3 regions of the Pseudomonas sp. P116 genome follow, and region 2 is predicted to be linked to each of the others. Evidence: riboswitches for the same ligand, from Rfam matches in the RefSeq annotation. Region 2 holds a riboswitch; each other region holds the start of a gene.
What was found. Region 2 has a riboswitch for cobalamin ahead of ICA15_RS23200 (ABC transporter substrate-binding protein). Riboswitches for the same ligand answer to the same signal wherever they lie in the genome.

Region 1: another riboswitch for cobalamin. It lies ahead of ICA15_RS07455 (CbtB domain-containing protein); the one in region 2 lies ahead of ICA15_RS23200 (ABC transporter substrate-binding protein).
Region 3: another riboswitch for cobalamin. It lies ahead of cobO (cob(I)yrinic acid a,c-diamide adenosyltransferase); the one in region 2 lies ahead of ICA15_RS23200 (ABC transporter substrate-binding protein).

What each region holds. Positions count from the first base shown of each region.
Region 1 covers NZ_JACVHB010000002.1:241,232-245,945, reverse strand. Annotated here, with positions in the region: gene cobM (precorrin-4 C(11)-methyltransferase) at 1-320, opposite strand, end outside; gene ICA15_RS07465 (cobalamin biosynthesis protein) at 400-813, opposite strand; gene ICA15_RS07460 (CbtA family protein) at 810-1,511, opposite strand; gene ICA15_RS07455 (CbtB domain-containing protein) at 1,523-1,720, opposite strand; cobalamin riboswitch at 1,841-2,063, opposite strand; cobalamin riboswitch at 2,932-3,143, shown strand; gene cobW (cobalamin biosynthesis protein CobW) at 3,244-4,314, shown strand; gene cobN (cobaltochelatase subunit CobN) at 4,318-4,714, shown strand, end outside.
Region 2 covers NZ_JACVHB010000007.1:289,746-294,459, forward strand. Annotated here, with positions in the region: gene ICA15_RS23195 (FecCD family ABC transporter permease) at 1-922, opposite strand, end outside; gene ICA15_RS23200 (ABC transporter substrate-binding protein) at 919-1,932, opposite strand; cobalamin riboswitch at 2,076-2,270, opposite strand; partial or broken gene ICA15_RS23205 (diguanylate cyclase) at 2,519-4,024, shown strand; gene ICA15_RS23210 (HD-GYP domain-containing protein) at 4,219-4,714, shown strand, end outside.
Region 3 covers NZ_JACVHB010000001.1:670,514-675,227, reverse strand. Annotated here, with positions in the region: gene ICA15_RS03360 (PQQ-dependent sugar dehydrogenase) at 1-736, opposite strand, end outside; gene ICA15_RS03355 (hypothetical protein) at 803-1,387, opposite strand; cobalamin riboswitch at 1,551-1,777, shown strand; gene cobO (cob(I)yrinic acid a,c-diamide adenosyltransferase) at 1,858-2,469, shown strand; gene ICA15_RS03345 (cobyrinate a,c-diamide synthase) at 2,466-3,866, shown strand; gene bluB (5,6-dimethylbenzimidazole synthase) at 3,863-4,513, shown strand; gene cbiB (adenosylcobinamide-phosphate synthase CbiB) at 4,510-4,714, shown strand, end outside.

The DNA.
Region 1 (4,714 bases), on a different contig from region 2:
GGGATGATTTCAAACGGGATATTCAGTTCACGCAGATAGCGGATCTGCTCGCCAATCGCGCCATAGAGACTCGGATCCCCCGAATGCACCCGCGCCACATCCTGGCCCTTGGCGTGCGCGGTTTTGATCAGCTCGATGATCTGTTCCAGATGCAATTCAGCGCTGTTGACCAGTGTTTCTGCCTGATGACCTTCGAGCACCGCCGCGGGTACCAGCGAACCTGCGTAGATGATCACCGGGCAACTGCGTATCAGTCGCTGGCCTTTGACGGTGATCAATTCCGGGTCGCCGGGGCCGGCGCCGATGAAGTAAACGGTCATCGTAGAATCCTTGGGAAATAGGCGCGGCAACGCTTCAGATGAAGATTGCTCATGATGAATGGCGGGGATTATCGGGAATTTACGCGGCGCCGGCCAATGCCAGCGTTGCCTGAGCGTATTTTTGTCGGGAAATCAGTAGCTTTGCCGGCGCCTGAATCAGCTGTTCGGCGAGTGCCAGTGCGGCGCTTTCCGCTACGCCATAACAACCGGTGCGCTCGAAGGCAATCTGCGAATGGTGGCTGAGTCGCTGTGCATAGCTGGCCAATTCCTCACTGCTGAAGTACAGCAGCGGCAGGGCCAGTTGATTCGCGAGTTCCTGCAAGCCGGGTTCATCGCGTTTCAAGTCGATACTGGCCAAAGCCTTCACTGCATGCAGTTCAATGCGATTGGCTTGCAAGGCTTGATCGAGTAACGCGCGCAGCGTGCTCGCAGGGCAGCCGCGCTGGCAGCCCAGACCGACCACGAAAGTCGGCGCTGCGCTGTCAGTCGTCATGCGTGGTATTGACCATCGATCTTGCGGCGGAACAACCAGGCGCTGATCAGGCCCAAGGCCAGCCAGAACGCTACGTTGGTCAATTGCGAAGCGATTTTGAACTGCGCTTCCAGTGCTTCTGGCGCGAGCATCGAATGCACTTCCGGTTGCGGTGCGCCGATCACGTGCGGTACGGCGAGGATGGCCACACCGAGGATTTTCACCAACCAATGACGGCTGAACGCAATCAACGCCAGACCGGCAGCGGTTGAAGCGGCAGTGCTGATCCACCACAACTGCCGCGAAGCCAGATCCGCCGCGGCAGTGCCCGGCAGTTCAGGCGGCAGGCCCAAGGTCGGTGCGAGGACGAACGTCGCGTAACCGGCTAGGCCCCACAGTAGACCTTGCGAGGTTTTGGTCGGCGCGCGCAGGGTGTAGAGACCGGCCAGCATCAAGGCAAAACCAACGGCCACCACCAGATTGCCACCCGTGGTCGAAAGCACGCGCTGCCAGCCGTCTTCCGGCTCCCAGGCTTCGGCATCATGGGTGTGCGCAGCGGTGCCGGCGGCGTGTTCGTGAACCGCGGCAACAGGCTCGGATTTTTCATAGGTTTCGGCTTGAAGAATCAGCGGCGACACCCAGAAACTTTGCAGCAGCGTGAGCAGCAGGGCGGCCAGCAGACCGGTGAAACCTGCGGTTTGCGCAATTCGCTTGATCATGTCGGCAGGTCTCAGTGGCACGGGAACGCGGCGCTGTGGCGGGTATCGTGAGCCGCGTTGTGCACGGCTTCGATGTGCGAGAAACCGGCGAAATAGACGAGGCTTGCACCCAGGATCGACGCGAAAACAGCGGCGGTCAGGCGTTGGCTCAGGGTGGTGGTGCTGGAGATTTTGTCCGTGTTGCTGCCGGTGCTGGTGATGATCGACATGGCGCGTCCCTCTGGAATGTCAGGGGTGGACAAGAGCGCATGAAAACCCCTGCGGCGCGGGCACGCAGAGGTTCAAACAGCGCCCGCCCACCGCGGGTTTGTTATGTTCAGCACGCCAATTGCGCGCTGTGTGTTGCGGGCCGGTCTCCGGGCTCACGAGGGGTTGGCGTCTGGCCGACCTGCAAGCGTCACCTTCCCATGCCGCAATGGCACAGTGGATCTGACGCTTCGCTCGCTTACCGTTGCGGGGGCAGCACCGGACTGACATGGCTCTGAGTAAAGCACATGATTCACCGGTTTCCCGTTTCACCCTGTGAAGGGCACCCGTAACAAGTGGTGTAGGAGAGCATGGTGTGGGGTTTTTAGTCAATTTGCTTTGGGGGCTTATCCGTTGCTGCGGGTGTGGCTTCTTATGGTTCCGCCCTTACGGCGGGTCACTTTTTCCAGACGCCGAAAAAGTAACCAAAAAGGCTTGCTCCTACGTCCGGCCCGCTCGCTAAAGCTCGGGGTTCCTTCGCTCCGGAATCCATCCGGGGCATCGATTCCGGTTTGCTTCGCTGCACCTCCTTTCGATGTCCTCCCCGGATGAATCCCTCCACTCAGCCTCCCGACGTCGCCCGCGGATCAAGATCAAAAGCTGCACTCGAGCTAACGCTCATTGTGTTGAGTGGGGGAGGAGCGTGCGGTTGGCTTTGGTTTTGTGTTGGGTTTGCCCTCGTCCCAGTCCACTACCGAGGGAGAGGGGGGCCGATTTTTGGGCTTTTCGGAATCGGTGTTCGACTCGGTGTTTCACGTCGGTGTACTTCTCCCAAACACCTCGATCAGTCCCCTCTCCCTCTGGAAGACGGGTAGGGTGAGGGGCTTTTGATCTGGCTTTTGATCTGGCTTTTGATGTTGCTCTTGCTCTTAGCCCCCTTCGGCAGGCCGAGCGAAGGTGTTCATCCGGGGGGTAGGCGCGTAGCGCCGTGCGGCGAAGCCGCATTCATCGAGAGGAGGTGCAGCGCAGCAAACCGTAGGCGATGCCCCCGGATGGACACCGTAGCTAGGGAACACTGAGCCTCAGCGAAGTGCCGTACGCCGGGGGCAAAGCCTTTTGGTTCCTTTTTGGCGTTTGAAAAAGGGACTCGCTGTAAGAGCGAAACCGCCAGCGGCAGCACCCGCAGCAACGGATATGCCCCGTATCCAAACATTGACCCACCACTGCACCATGCGTAGCCTTGCGCCTTCGAGGTTCTTCGGCATTGCCGAAGCTAAGAAGGGAACGCGGTCAATGCCGCGGCTGCCCCCGCAACTGTGAACGGTGATGTTCGCTGCCACGCCACTGCAAGCTCAATCCACAGAGCCCGCGGGAAGGCGCAGTGAATCCAGGCCCAGCGCCTGAACACCGTCAGCCAGGAGACCTGCCTCGTCACAGATTCTCAATTTCAACCGGGCGGGGTGATCCGGTGGCGAACTCTCCAGGCACGCACGCGCGGTGCCGGTTCTCGTCCCGTATGCCCGCCACTTTGCCAAAGGGCATACCGATGAAAACACTGGCCAAACTCCCTGTCACCATCGTCACCGGCTTCCTCGGCTCGGGCAAAACCACATTGCTGCGGCACATGCTCGACAACGCTCAGGGCCGCCGTATTGCGGTGATCGTCAACGAGTTTGGCGAGTTGGGCATCGACGGTGAAATCCTCAAGCAATGCACCATCGGCTGCTCCGAAGAAGAAGCCGTGGGCCGCGTTTATGAGCTGGCCAACGGCTGCCTGTGCTGCACGGTGCAGGAAGAGTTTTTCCCGGTAATGCGCGAACTGGTTGCCCGTCGCGGTGACCTCGACCACATTCTCATTGAAACCTCTGGCCTGGCCTTGCCAAAACCGCTGGTACAAGCCTTCCAGTGGCCGGAAATCCGCAGCGCTTGCACGGTTGACGCGGTGATCACCGTGGTCGACAGCCCGGCCGTGGCCGCTGGCACCTTCGCCGCGTTCCCGGATCAGGTCGATGCCCAGCGCAAACTCGACCCGAACCTGGATCACGAATCGCCGCTGCACGAGCTCTTCGCCGACCAACTGGCCAGCGCCGACCTCGTCATCCTTAATAAATCTGACCTGATCAGCCCTGAAGACCTGGCGCGCGTACGCCTGGAAGTCGCCGAAGAACTGCCGCCAGCGGTGAAGATCATCGAAGCCAGCAGTGGTCGTGTGCCGCTGGACGTGCTGATCGGCCTTGGCGCCGGTTCCGAAGAACACATCGACAGCCGTCACAGCCATCACGACCATCACCACGACGGTGATGACGATCACGATGACCACGATCACGACGCCTTCGATTCGATCTCCATCGAACTGCCGCAAGCCGACGAAAGCCTGCTGCTCGACGGGCTGACGCAACTGGTGGTCAAGCACGGCATCCTGCGTGTGAAGGGCTTTGCGGCGATCCCGAACAAGCCGATGCGTTTGCTGATTCAAGGCGTGGGCACGCGTTTCGACAAGCATTTCGACCGTCAGTGGGGCGCCGATGAAGCGCGCGTCACGCGTCTGGTGTTGATCGGTCAGGAGCTCGACGCCGCGCAACTCGAAGCGCAACTGCGCGCTGCGCTCAGCGTTTAACCCATGCACCTGCTCAGGACCCAGCCCGGCGGTTTCGTCTCGGATGACAACATCGCGGACCTGGGGCAAACCCCGGCCGAACTGGTAATCCTGTGCAGCGGCGATTCCAGCCTGGCGCTGCTCGCCGAAGCTGCGCAGCAACTGCCCGAGGATTATCCGAGCCTGCGCCTGGCCAATCCCATGCAAGTGCAGAATCACGCTTCGGTCGATCTCTACGTCGATGAAGTGCTGCGCCACGCCAAAGTCATTCTGATCTCGCTGCACGGCGGCATCGCTTATTGGCGCTACGGCATCGAGCGTTTGATTGAGTTGTCCGAGCGTGGCGTGCAGGTGATTCTGGTGCCGGGTGATGATCGCCCCGATCCGGAACTCAGTGACCTGAGCACCGTCAACGCCGAAG
Region 2 (4,714 bases):
TCAGCGTGCGCGACAGCACATCAGCGGCAATCAAAAACACCGCGCCGCCCAGTGCACTCGCGGGCAGCAGACGCGTGTGTCGAGTGCCGAGCAAAAGCCTTACAGCGTGGGGAATCACCAGACCCACGAAACCGATAGAGCCGACAATCGACACCATCACAGCCGTCACCAATGCGGCACAACTGATCAACAGCAACTGCACGCGCCGCACCGGAATCCCGAGCGATGCCGCTGAGTCGACGCCGAAGGTAAACGCGTCCAGCGCACGCCGATGCCACAGGCACACAACGAGCCCGATGACTGTCACCGGCACTGCCAGCCACACCGATGGCCAGCGCACGCCGCTGAGATTGCCGAGCATCCAGAACATGATGCCGCGTGCCTGTTCGGAGCTGGCCGACTTGGTGATCAGAAATGCCGTGAGGGCATTGAACAGCTGCGAACCGGCGATCCCCGCCAAAATGATCTGGCCGGTATTACCCGGTGAGCCAGCGGCGCGGCCGAGTAAAACCACGACGGCGAACGCCACAACAGCGCCGCCGAACGCACCAACTGACATGGAAATCGCCCCGGCGCCGAAACCCAGCAACGCGACCATCACCGCGCCCGTTGAGGCGCCAGCGGAAATGCCGAGCAGATACGGGTCGGCCAGCGGGTTGCGCAGCAGCGATTGCAGAATCACCCCGCAAGTCGCCAAACCCGCGCCGCAAGCGGCAGCCACCAGCGCGCGAGTCAGGCGATAGTTCCAGACAATGCCTTCGTCGATCGGATCAAGCACATAACCGGCCGCCCACAGTTTGTTGGCCAGCACCTGAAACACCACGATGGGATCAATGGTCGTCTCACCAATGGCCACACCGGCAATCACCGCTAAAAGCAGGATCGCCAGTGCCAACAGGGTGCGTATCAACGTCGCGGTCATTTGGACAGGTCGTAGCCGTTAATGGCGCTCGCCAATGAGGCGATGCCGTCGAATGTGCGCATGCTGGCCTGCATGGCCATGGCGTCGAGAATGATGATGCGGTTGTTTTTCACCGCGTCCATGTTGCGGGTCACGGGATCGTTGCGCAGGAATTCCAGCTTCTTCAGATAGTCGTCAGCCGGGAAGCGCCGGCGATCCATGCGCGCGATGACCAGGAACGTCGGGTTGGCTTTGGCGATGGTTTCCCAGCCGACAGTTGGCCATTCTTCATCGGACTCCACGACGTTGCGCACGCCCAGCGTGTTGAGCATGAAGTCTGGAACGCCCTTGTGTCCGGCGACGTACGGGTCGATATCCAGACTGGCACTGGAAAACCAGACCAGTGCGCTGATGTCTTTCGATTTCTTGTCATTCGCCATGGCAATCGAGTTGGCGAGGCTCGCCTTGAGGTCTGCGTTCAACTGTTGAGCGCGCGCCTGGACATCAAAAATCTCACCGAACTGGGTGATGCTTTTATAGATGCTGTCGATGCGAAACGGCGCCAGACGCGTGCCGTCGGCACCGACCAGATTGTCCTTGGCCTCGCAGTCAGACGGCATCAGATAAGTCGGTATGTTCAGTTCGTGAAACTGTTCGCGGGTGCCGACCGCGCCTTGCGGCCCGACCATCCATTCCAGCTCCACAGCCACCAGTTGCGGGCGCTTGGCGATCACCGATTCGAAACTCGGTTCGTTATCGGCCAGGCGCTCGATGTTGTCGTTTTGCGCTTTGTACTGAGGCAGCACATCGTTGAACCACAGCGAAGTGCCGACGATTTTTTCACCCAGTCCGAGGGCGAAGAGCATTTCCGTGCCGGCCTGGCCGATTGTCACCGCGCGCGCCGGGACCTGCGCGAAGGTCAGCGTGCTGCCGCAGTTTTCAATCGTCAGGGGGTACTGCGTCGGTGCAGCATGGGCGAGGGCGCCAACACCCAGGCCAACGACGAGGGCGACAAAACGAGGCAACAGCATGATGCAATCTCCATTCGAACCGTACACGGAGCCAGGGTGCAGGTTCTGGAAACACATCGCTCACGCTGCCTTGAAAGCAGTGCCAGGCCGATCACCGAAGTGACGCGCGCACAAGGATGTCCTTCCCGGACACCCCGCCGGTTAGTGATTGTTGCTTGGCCGGCAGGTCTCCTGACTGATGCGTCGTCGCCTGCTTCAGCCTTCCCGGGAACAATCCCAGTGGCAGTTTAGAAGCAGGCTCGGCATCTACAGTTGCGGGGGCAGTTCCGTTTGATGCGTTGGGCGCATCACGGATTCCCTATTAATCCCAATTGGAAACCGGCGGGCGGCATGGTATCCGATCGTGGCGGTTGAGGCGAACGGGCGTGCTCGCTCAAGGCGTGGGGCAGCGCCAGCAGGAGGGGCGATGGTGAGAACGGACCAGTCAGGTACTTTTATGCGAAGCACTTTTGCGCCACCTATTCAGTTACTGCAACGATTCAGCGCAACTTGTATCCTTGCGTTACAAGAGGACGAATGGCCCCAGCTATTGCCCTGACCCAATAGTCGCGGGAACGGAAAACCGGACTTTCCTTAAGGTAATAACGTGAAGCGTGATTCGCACCTGGTTGTGCTTTTGCTGTTCGTGATCGGTTGCTCTCTGGCGTCATTGACGGTCTGGAAAGTATTGGCTTCTCGAGATCGGGCACTGGAGGAAGTGGATGTCCACGGCTTGAACCTGACCCAGGCGCTGTCTACCTACTCCGAGGGGATTGTCCGCCAGAGCTCGCTGCTTTTACTCGGGCTTGTCGAGCGCCTGGAAATTGAAGGTAGCGGCCCCGCGCAGATTCAGCGGCTGAGTGCATTGATCATCCGCCAGTAACCGTTAATGCCACAGCTCAGTGGTATCACGATCTACGACAATCAGGGACGCTGGCTGATGTCCTCCAATCGACCGATTCCGGCCGGGGCGAATAGCAGCGATCGGGCCTATTTCATTCATCATCGCGACGATCCCAGCCGTGAGACCTTTATCGGTCCGCCTATCCAGAGCCGTTCGAATCAGGAATGGGTGATCACCGTCAGCCGCCGCTTCAATGATGCGCGCGGAGAGTTTGCCGGGGTGGTGGCGGTCACCTTGGGCGTCGAAAACTTTCTTCGGTTGTTCGGAAAGATCGACGTGGGGCAGGAGGGCGCCATCGGGTTGTCTTACACCGATGGGACGTTGCTGGTTCGTTATCCATTCCGCGAGCAGGACATGGGCCGCAACTTTTCCAAATCGCCCATCTATGCCAAGTATCTCGTTGATCGAGCAGTCGGCACCGCGTCGTTTACCTCCAGCCTGGATGGTGTGGAGCGGCTCTACGCCTTCCGCAAGAGTGACCGGCTGCCGCTGATAACGACGGTGGCCCTCGGCAAGCGCGAAGCCCTCGCCGCGTGGCGAACCGAGGCATTGTTGTCGGCGGTGGTGGTCACCGGGCTGCTGGGACTCACGGGCCTCATTGGCTGGTTCCTGATTCTGGATATCCGTCGGCGTACCAAGGCCGAAGATCAGTTGCGAGGCACCCAGCAGCAGTTGCTCTCAACCAATCGGCAACTGGAATTGCTGGCGATGAAAGACGCCCTGACCGGTCTGGCCAATCGACGCTGCTTTGATCAAAGCCTTGCCATGGAAGCCCGCCGAGCACGACGTGACGGTACGACGTTGGCATTGCTGATGATCGATATCGACCACTTCAAGCTGTTCAACGACTCACTCGGACATGTTGCCGGAGACGCCTGTCTGCAAACCGTTGGCAGAATCCTGGACGAATGTGTGCGGCGCCCCTCGGACCTGGTGGCCCGATATGGCGGTGAAGAGATGGGGGTGATCATGCCGGACACCGATATCGACGGTGCCGCAGTCGTGGCGCAACTGATCATCGACCGCTTGCAGCAAGCAAACATCCCGCACAACGCCAGCCCGCTCGGACGCGTCAGTGTCAGCATCGGGATTGCGACCGCCACGGGGCTGGAACTGGATCACCTGCAAGGTTTGATCGAGGTAGCCGATCAGGTGCCGTACAACGCCAAGGCCCGGGGTCGGAATCAGTATGTAAGGGGTGGGTCGTGACAGGCGATCGCCTTTAGGTCTGGCACGGCATCAAAGGGCCTCTTCAAGCATTCGTGTTTTGCTACCGGCAAAAGCACCTTCTCACGAGCCTGCGACTTCCTCTAGCGATTGCAGTTTTTCTAGCTACGCTTGCCAGCAAGAGAACGGCGTCACCGCGCCCACTCGTTACTGGTCACGAAAGGGAGCCGACATTCATGGACAGCGTGCAGGACCTGTATCCATCAGCAACCGTCCTGGTGGTGGACGACACCCCCGACAACCTGATGCTGATCGCCGAGTTGCTCAAGGACAAATATCGGATCAAGGCAGCCAACAGCGGCGAGAAAGCACTGCGTCTTCTGCAAAGCGATCCGCTTCCCGACCTGATCCTGCTGGACATCATGATGCCCGGCCTGTCCGGGTATGACGTTGCCGAGCAGCTCAAGGGTGACCACCGTACTCGCCACATTCCGATCATTTTCCTGACTTCCATGGTTGCTACAGAGTACGAGATTCGCGGTTTGAGCCTGGGGGCTGCGGATTACATCACCAAACCGATAATCCCTCCGGTGCTCTTGGCCAGGGTCGAGACTCAGATCAAGCTCAAGTCGGCTGCAGACTTCCTGCGCAATCAGAACGAATTCCTGGAACAGGAAGTGCAGCGCCGGACCCGGGAGGTGATCGCCATCCAGGACGTCACTATTCACGCCA
Region 3 (4,714 bases), on a different contig from region 2:
GGTCCACTTCCCAGATCGCTGCGCGGCCTTCCTCTTTATCCAGGCCGTTTTCGCCGACATTACTGTTCGAGCCGACCGTGACGTACAGCTTGCTGCCGTCCTTGCTGGCGATGACGTTCTTGGTCCAGTGATGGTTGAGCGTGCCGCCAGGCAGATCGACAACCTTGATCGGCTGCGTCTTGATTTCGGTCGTGCCGGGTTCGTAGTTGAAGCGCAGCAGGCGATCAGTGTCGGCGACGTACAGGTCGTTGCCAACCAGCGTCATGCCGAACGGTGAATTGAGATTCTGCAGGAATACCGTGCGCGTTTCGGCCACGCCATCATGGTCGGCATCGCGCAGCAGAGTAATGCGATTGGGGCTCGGCACACCGGCGCCAGCCTTGCCCATGACTTTTTCCATGACCCAGCCGCGCACGCCTTTGCTGTCATCAGGTTTGGGCGGTGCGTTGGTTTCTGCTACCAGTACATCGCCATTGGGCAACACATAGAGCCAGCGCGGATGATCGAGGCCTTCGGCAAATGCCGCGACTTGTGTGCCTGCCGCAGCGGTCGGTTTACCGCCCGCGGGCCAGCCGACCGCCGGGGCGATATTCACCGTCGGGATCAGGGTTTTGTTCGGTTCGGGCAGTTTCGGTGACGGGCCGGTGCCGTCGATGACCTGCAGGCTGGACGATTCACCACAGGCGGTGAGCCCTCCGGCGAGGGCGATGACGAAAACGAGCTGGGGCTTGCGCATTGCTGATCTTCCCTATGAATGCATTCCTAGTCATAGAGGAGCGCGCAAGCCCGATGGTTCAACTGCTCAGCCGCGGGCTTCTTTGAACAGCACGGCAATGCCCGGGTGATAGTTGCCGGCTTCATTGCGCAATTTGCGATAGGCGTAGGGGAAATACCAGGCGACGGCGCAGGTGTGTTCCTTTTGCAGGTCGTCGACCATGTCCTGCAATTCTTCCGGGCTGGCGCTGTGCTGGGCTTTTTGCGGGGCGACAAACAGGCAGCCGAGTTTGAGGTCGCTGGCGTAGCTGAGGCGTTTGGCGTCGTTGGTGATATCCAGCAGGGGTTGGTTCAGGTTGAGGTTGTTGACGCGTGGCCAGCGTTGCGTGGCCTGGATAAATGCGCGGTCTTCGGCACCCGCCAGGAACAGATCGGCGCGGGCGTTGCGCTCGCCTTCCTCGTTCTGCTTGCGGGTGGCGGTGTCGCGCAACGTCACCAACTCCGCCATCCAGGCGGCCGCACAGAGCAATCCGAGATTGGCTTTCTCGTCATGCCAGTAGGGCGTGTCACTGTCGCCGCGCACGGCGTTGTAGCGGTCGATACAGTCAAACCAGCGTTCTAGCACCGGGCGCAGGAATTCCAGGCGCGGATTGCTGATGATCATGCCTTGCATCGTAATCATCCTTATTGTTGTGGTGTGCTTTTGCGGCAAAAGCATGGCTCTTTGATATCATTTGTTTCAGCGTGGCACAAGATTGGCGTCGGATAATTGATCGGCGGCAGTTATTCGCCCGATGACCCCCTCTTTAATTGACGCTCCACCCCCAACCCTCTAACCTTCGCGGCTTGTTTCAGGTGCTCTGTGACCTGCGTCGACAGAGTGAAACAGGGAAGCTGGTGAGGGTTGTCTTCAAGCGAAGAACAACCACGATCCCGGCGCTGCCCCCGCAACGGTAAATGAGTGAAAACTGCGTCTTGTGCCACTGCTTAACAGCGGGAAGGCGCGCAGTCAGGCGAACGCCGCTCATGAGCCCGGAGACCGGCCTGATCCATCCAGCGGCATCACGGTGGGCGATGCCAGGCTTTTTGCCGTCTATTCTTGTGCCTGCCCGCCGTTATCCAGCCTCAACGGAGAGCTCCCCCATGACTGATTCCCCCGAGCGTGACGAACGCCATCTGGCGCGTATGCAGCGCAAAAAAGCCGTGATCGATGAACGCATCGCCAACTCGCCCGACGAGTGCGGCCTGGTGCTGGTGCTGACCGGCAACGGCAAAGGCAAAAGCAGCTCGGCGTTTGGCATGCTCGCCCGCGCAATGGGCCACGGCATGCAGTGCGGCGTGGTGCAGTTCATCAAGGGCCGTAACAGCACCGGTGAAGAGCTGTTCTTCCGCCGCTTTCCCGAGCAGGTGCGTTTTCACGTGATGGGCGAGGGCTTCACTTGGGAAACCCAGGATCGCCAACGCGACATCGCCGCCGCCGAAGCTGCGTGGGCGGTGTCGCGCGAGTTATTGCGTGATCCGTCGATCGGTCTGGTGGTGCTCGATGAATTGAACATCGCCCTCAAGCACGGCTACCTCGATCTCGATCAGGTGCTCAGCGATTTGCAGGCGCGTCCGCCGATGCAGCACGTGATCGTCACCGGTCGCGGGGCGAAGCCGGAAATGATTGAGATGGGCGACACGGTCACCGAAATGGGCATGCTCAAACACGCCTTCCAGGCTGGTATCAAAGCGCAGAAAGGCGTCGAACTTTGAATCAGCCACGTCACTGCCCGGCGGTACTGATCGCCGCGCCGGCCTCCGGTCAGGGCAAGACCACCGTCACCGCTGCACTCGCTCGTTTGCATCGCAATCAGGGGCGCAAGGTGCGCGTGTTCAAGTGCGGCCCGGACTTCCTCGATCCGATGATTCTCGAGCGCGCCAGCGGAGCGCCGGTTTATCAACTCGATATGTGGATGGTCGGCGAGCAGGAAAGTCGTCGCCTGTTGTGGGAAGCCGCCGCCGAAGCCGATCTGATTTTGATCGAAGGCGTGATGGGCCTGTTTGACGGCACACCGTCGAGCGCTGACCTGGCGCGGCATTTCGGCGTGCCGGTACTGGGCGTGATCGACGGCACCGCGATGGCGCAGACGTTTGGCGCATTGGCGCTGGGGCTGGCGCGTTATCAGCCGGACTTGCCGTTTGCGGGCGTGCTGGCCAATCGCGTCGGCACTTTGCGTCATGCGCAATTGCTTGAAGGCAGCCTCACCGAGGGTTTGCGTTGGTACGGCGCACTGTCCCGCGAGACCGGGATCGAGTTGCCGAGCCGTCATCTGGGTCTGGTGCAGGCCAGCGAACTGAACGACCTGGATGTTCGCCTCGACGCCGCCGCCGAAGCGCTTGCCAGCAGTTGCGAGGTAGCGCTGCCACCGGCCGTGGAATTCGTGGCGCCGGAAGTGATCGTTGCCGAACCGCTATTGCAAGGTGTGCGAATCGCTATCGCCCATGATGAGGCGTTTGCCTTCACCTACGGCGCCAGCCTCGATTTGCTGCGGGCGATGGGTGCCGAGTTGAGCTTCTTCTCGCCGATCCGCGACACGCAATTGCCTGAGGCGGACAGTCTGTATCTGCCGGGCGGCTACCCGGAATTGCACCACGTGGCGTTGTCGCAGAACACTGCGATGCTCGACGCGATCCGCGCGCACCATGCGGCGGGCAAACCATTGCTGGCCGAGTGTGGCGGCATGCTTTATCTGCTTGATTCGCTGACTGACGTTGAAGGCACCCGCGCCGAACTGGTCGGTTTGCTTAAGGGCGATGCGGTCATGCAAAAGCGTCTGGCGGCGTTGGCGCTGCAAGCGGTTGATCTGCCGGAGGGCTCGCTGCGCGGGCACACGTATCATCACTCCCTGACGACGACTGAATTGACCCCGATTGCTCGCGGGCTGAGTCCGAATGGCGGGCGTGGGGCTGAGGCGGTTTACAGGGAAGGGCGGATGACGGCTTCTTATGTGCACTTTTATTTTCCGTCGAATCCTGTGGCTATCGCTGCACTGTTTGCGCCTCAACTTGAGGCCGCCATCGCTGGCAAGCCAGCTCCCACAGGGGATCGCGTTTCTTCAGGCATTACACCGCCCATTGTGGGAGCTGGCTTGCCAGCGATGGGGCCATGAAAGACAACGCATTCTCCGAAGCCGAACGCGCAGCGGTCTACAAAGCCATCGCCGAACGCCGCGACATGCGCCACTTCACCGGTGGCACCGTCGCGCCCGAGCTGCTGCACCGCCTGCTCGAAGCCGCGCATCAGGCCCCGAGCGTCGGCCTGATGCAGCCGTGGCGCTTTATTCGTATCAGCGACCGAGCCCTGCGCGGGCAAATCCAGAACCTCGTTGAAGAAGAGCGCATCCGCACCGCCGAAGCCCTCTGCGAACGCAGCGATGAGTTCATGACCCTCAAGGTCGAAGGCATCAATGATTGCGCTGAAGTGCTGGTCGCCGCGCTGATGGACGATCGCGAAAAACACATCTTCGGTCGCCGCACGCTGCCGGAAATGGACATGGCGTCGCTGTCCTGTGCGATCCAGAACCTGTGGCTGGCGTCCCGCGCCGAAGGTCTGGGCATGGGCTGGGTCTCGCTGTTCGAGCCGCAGGCGCTGGCCGATCTGTTGAAACTGCCGGAAGGCGCCAAACCTCTGGCCGTTTTGTGCCTGGGCCCGGTCAAGGAATTCTATCCGGCGCCGATGCTGGTACTCGAAGGGTGGGCGCAGGCGCGTCCGCTCAATGAGTTGCTGTACGAAAATTATTGGGGAGTGAGTCAATGAGTGTGGCGTTGTTGAGTGTCGCCGCGGTTGCGCTGGATGCGCTGCTGGGTGAACCGAAACGCTGGCATCCGCTGGTGGCGTTCGGCAATTTTGCCGGGCGCATCGAGCAACGTTTCAACGCCGGGGGTCGCGGCTGGCGCAGTCATGGCGTCACCGCGTGGGTGATCGCGGTGCTGCCGCTGACGTTGCTCGCCACCGCGT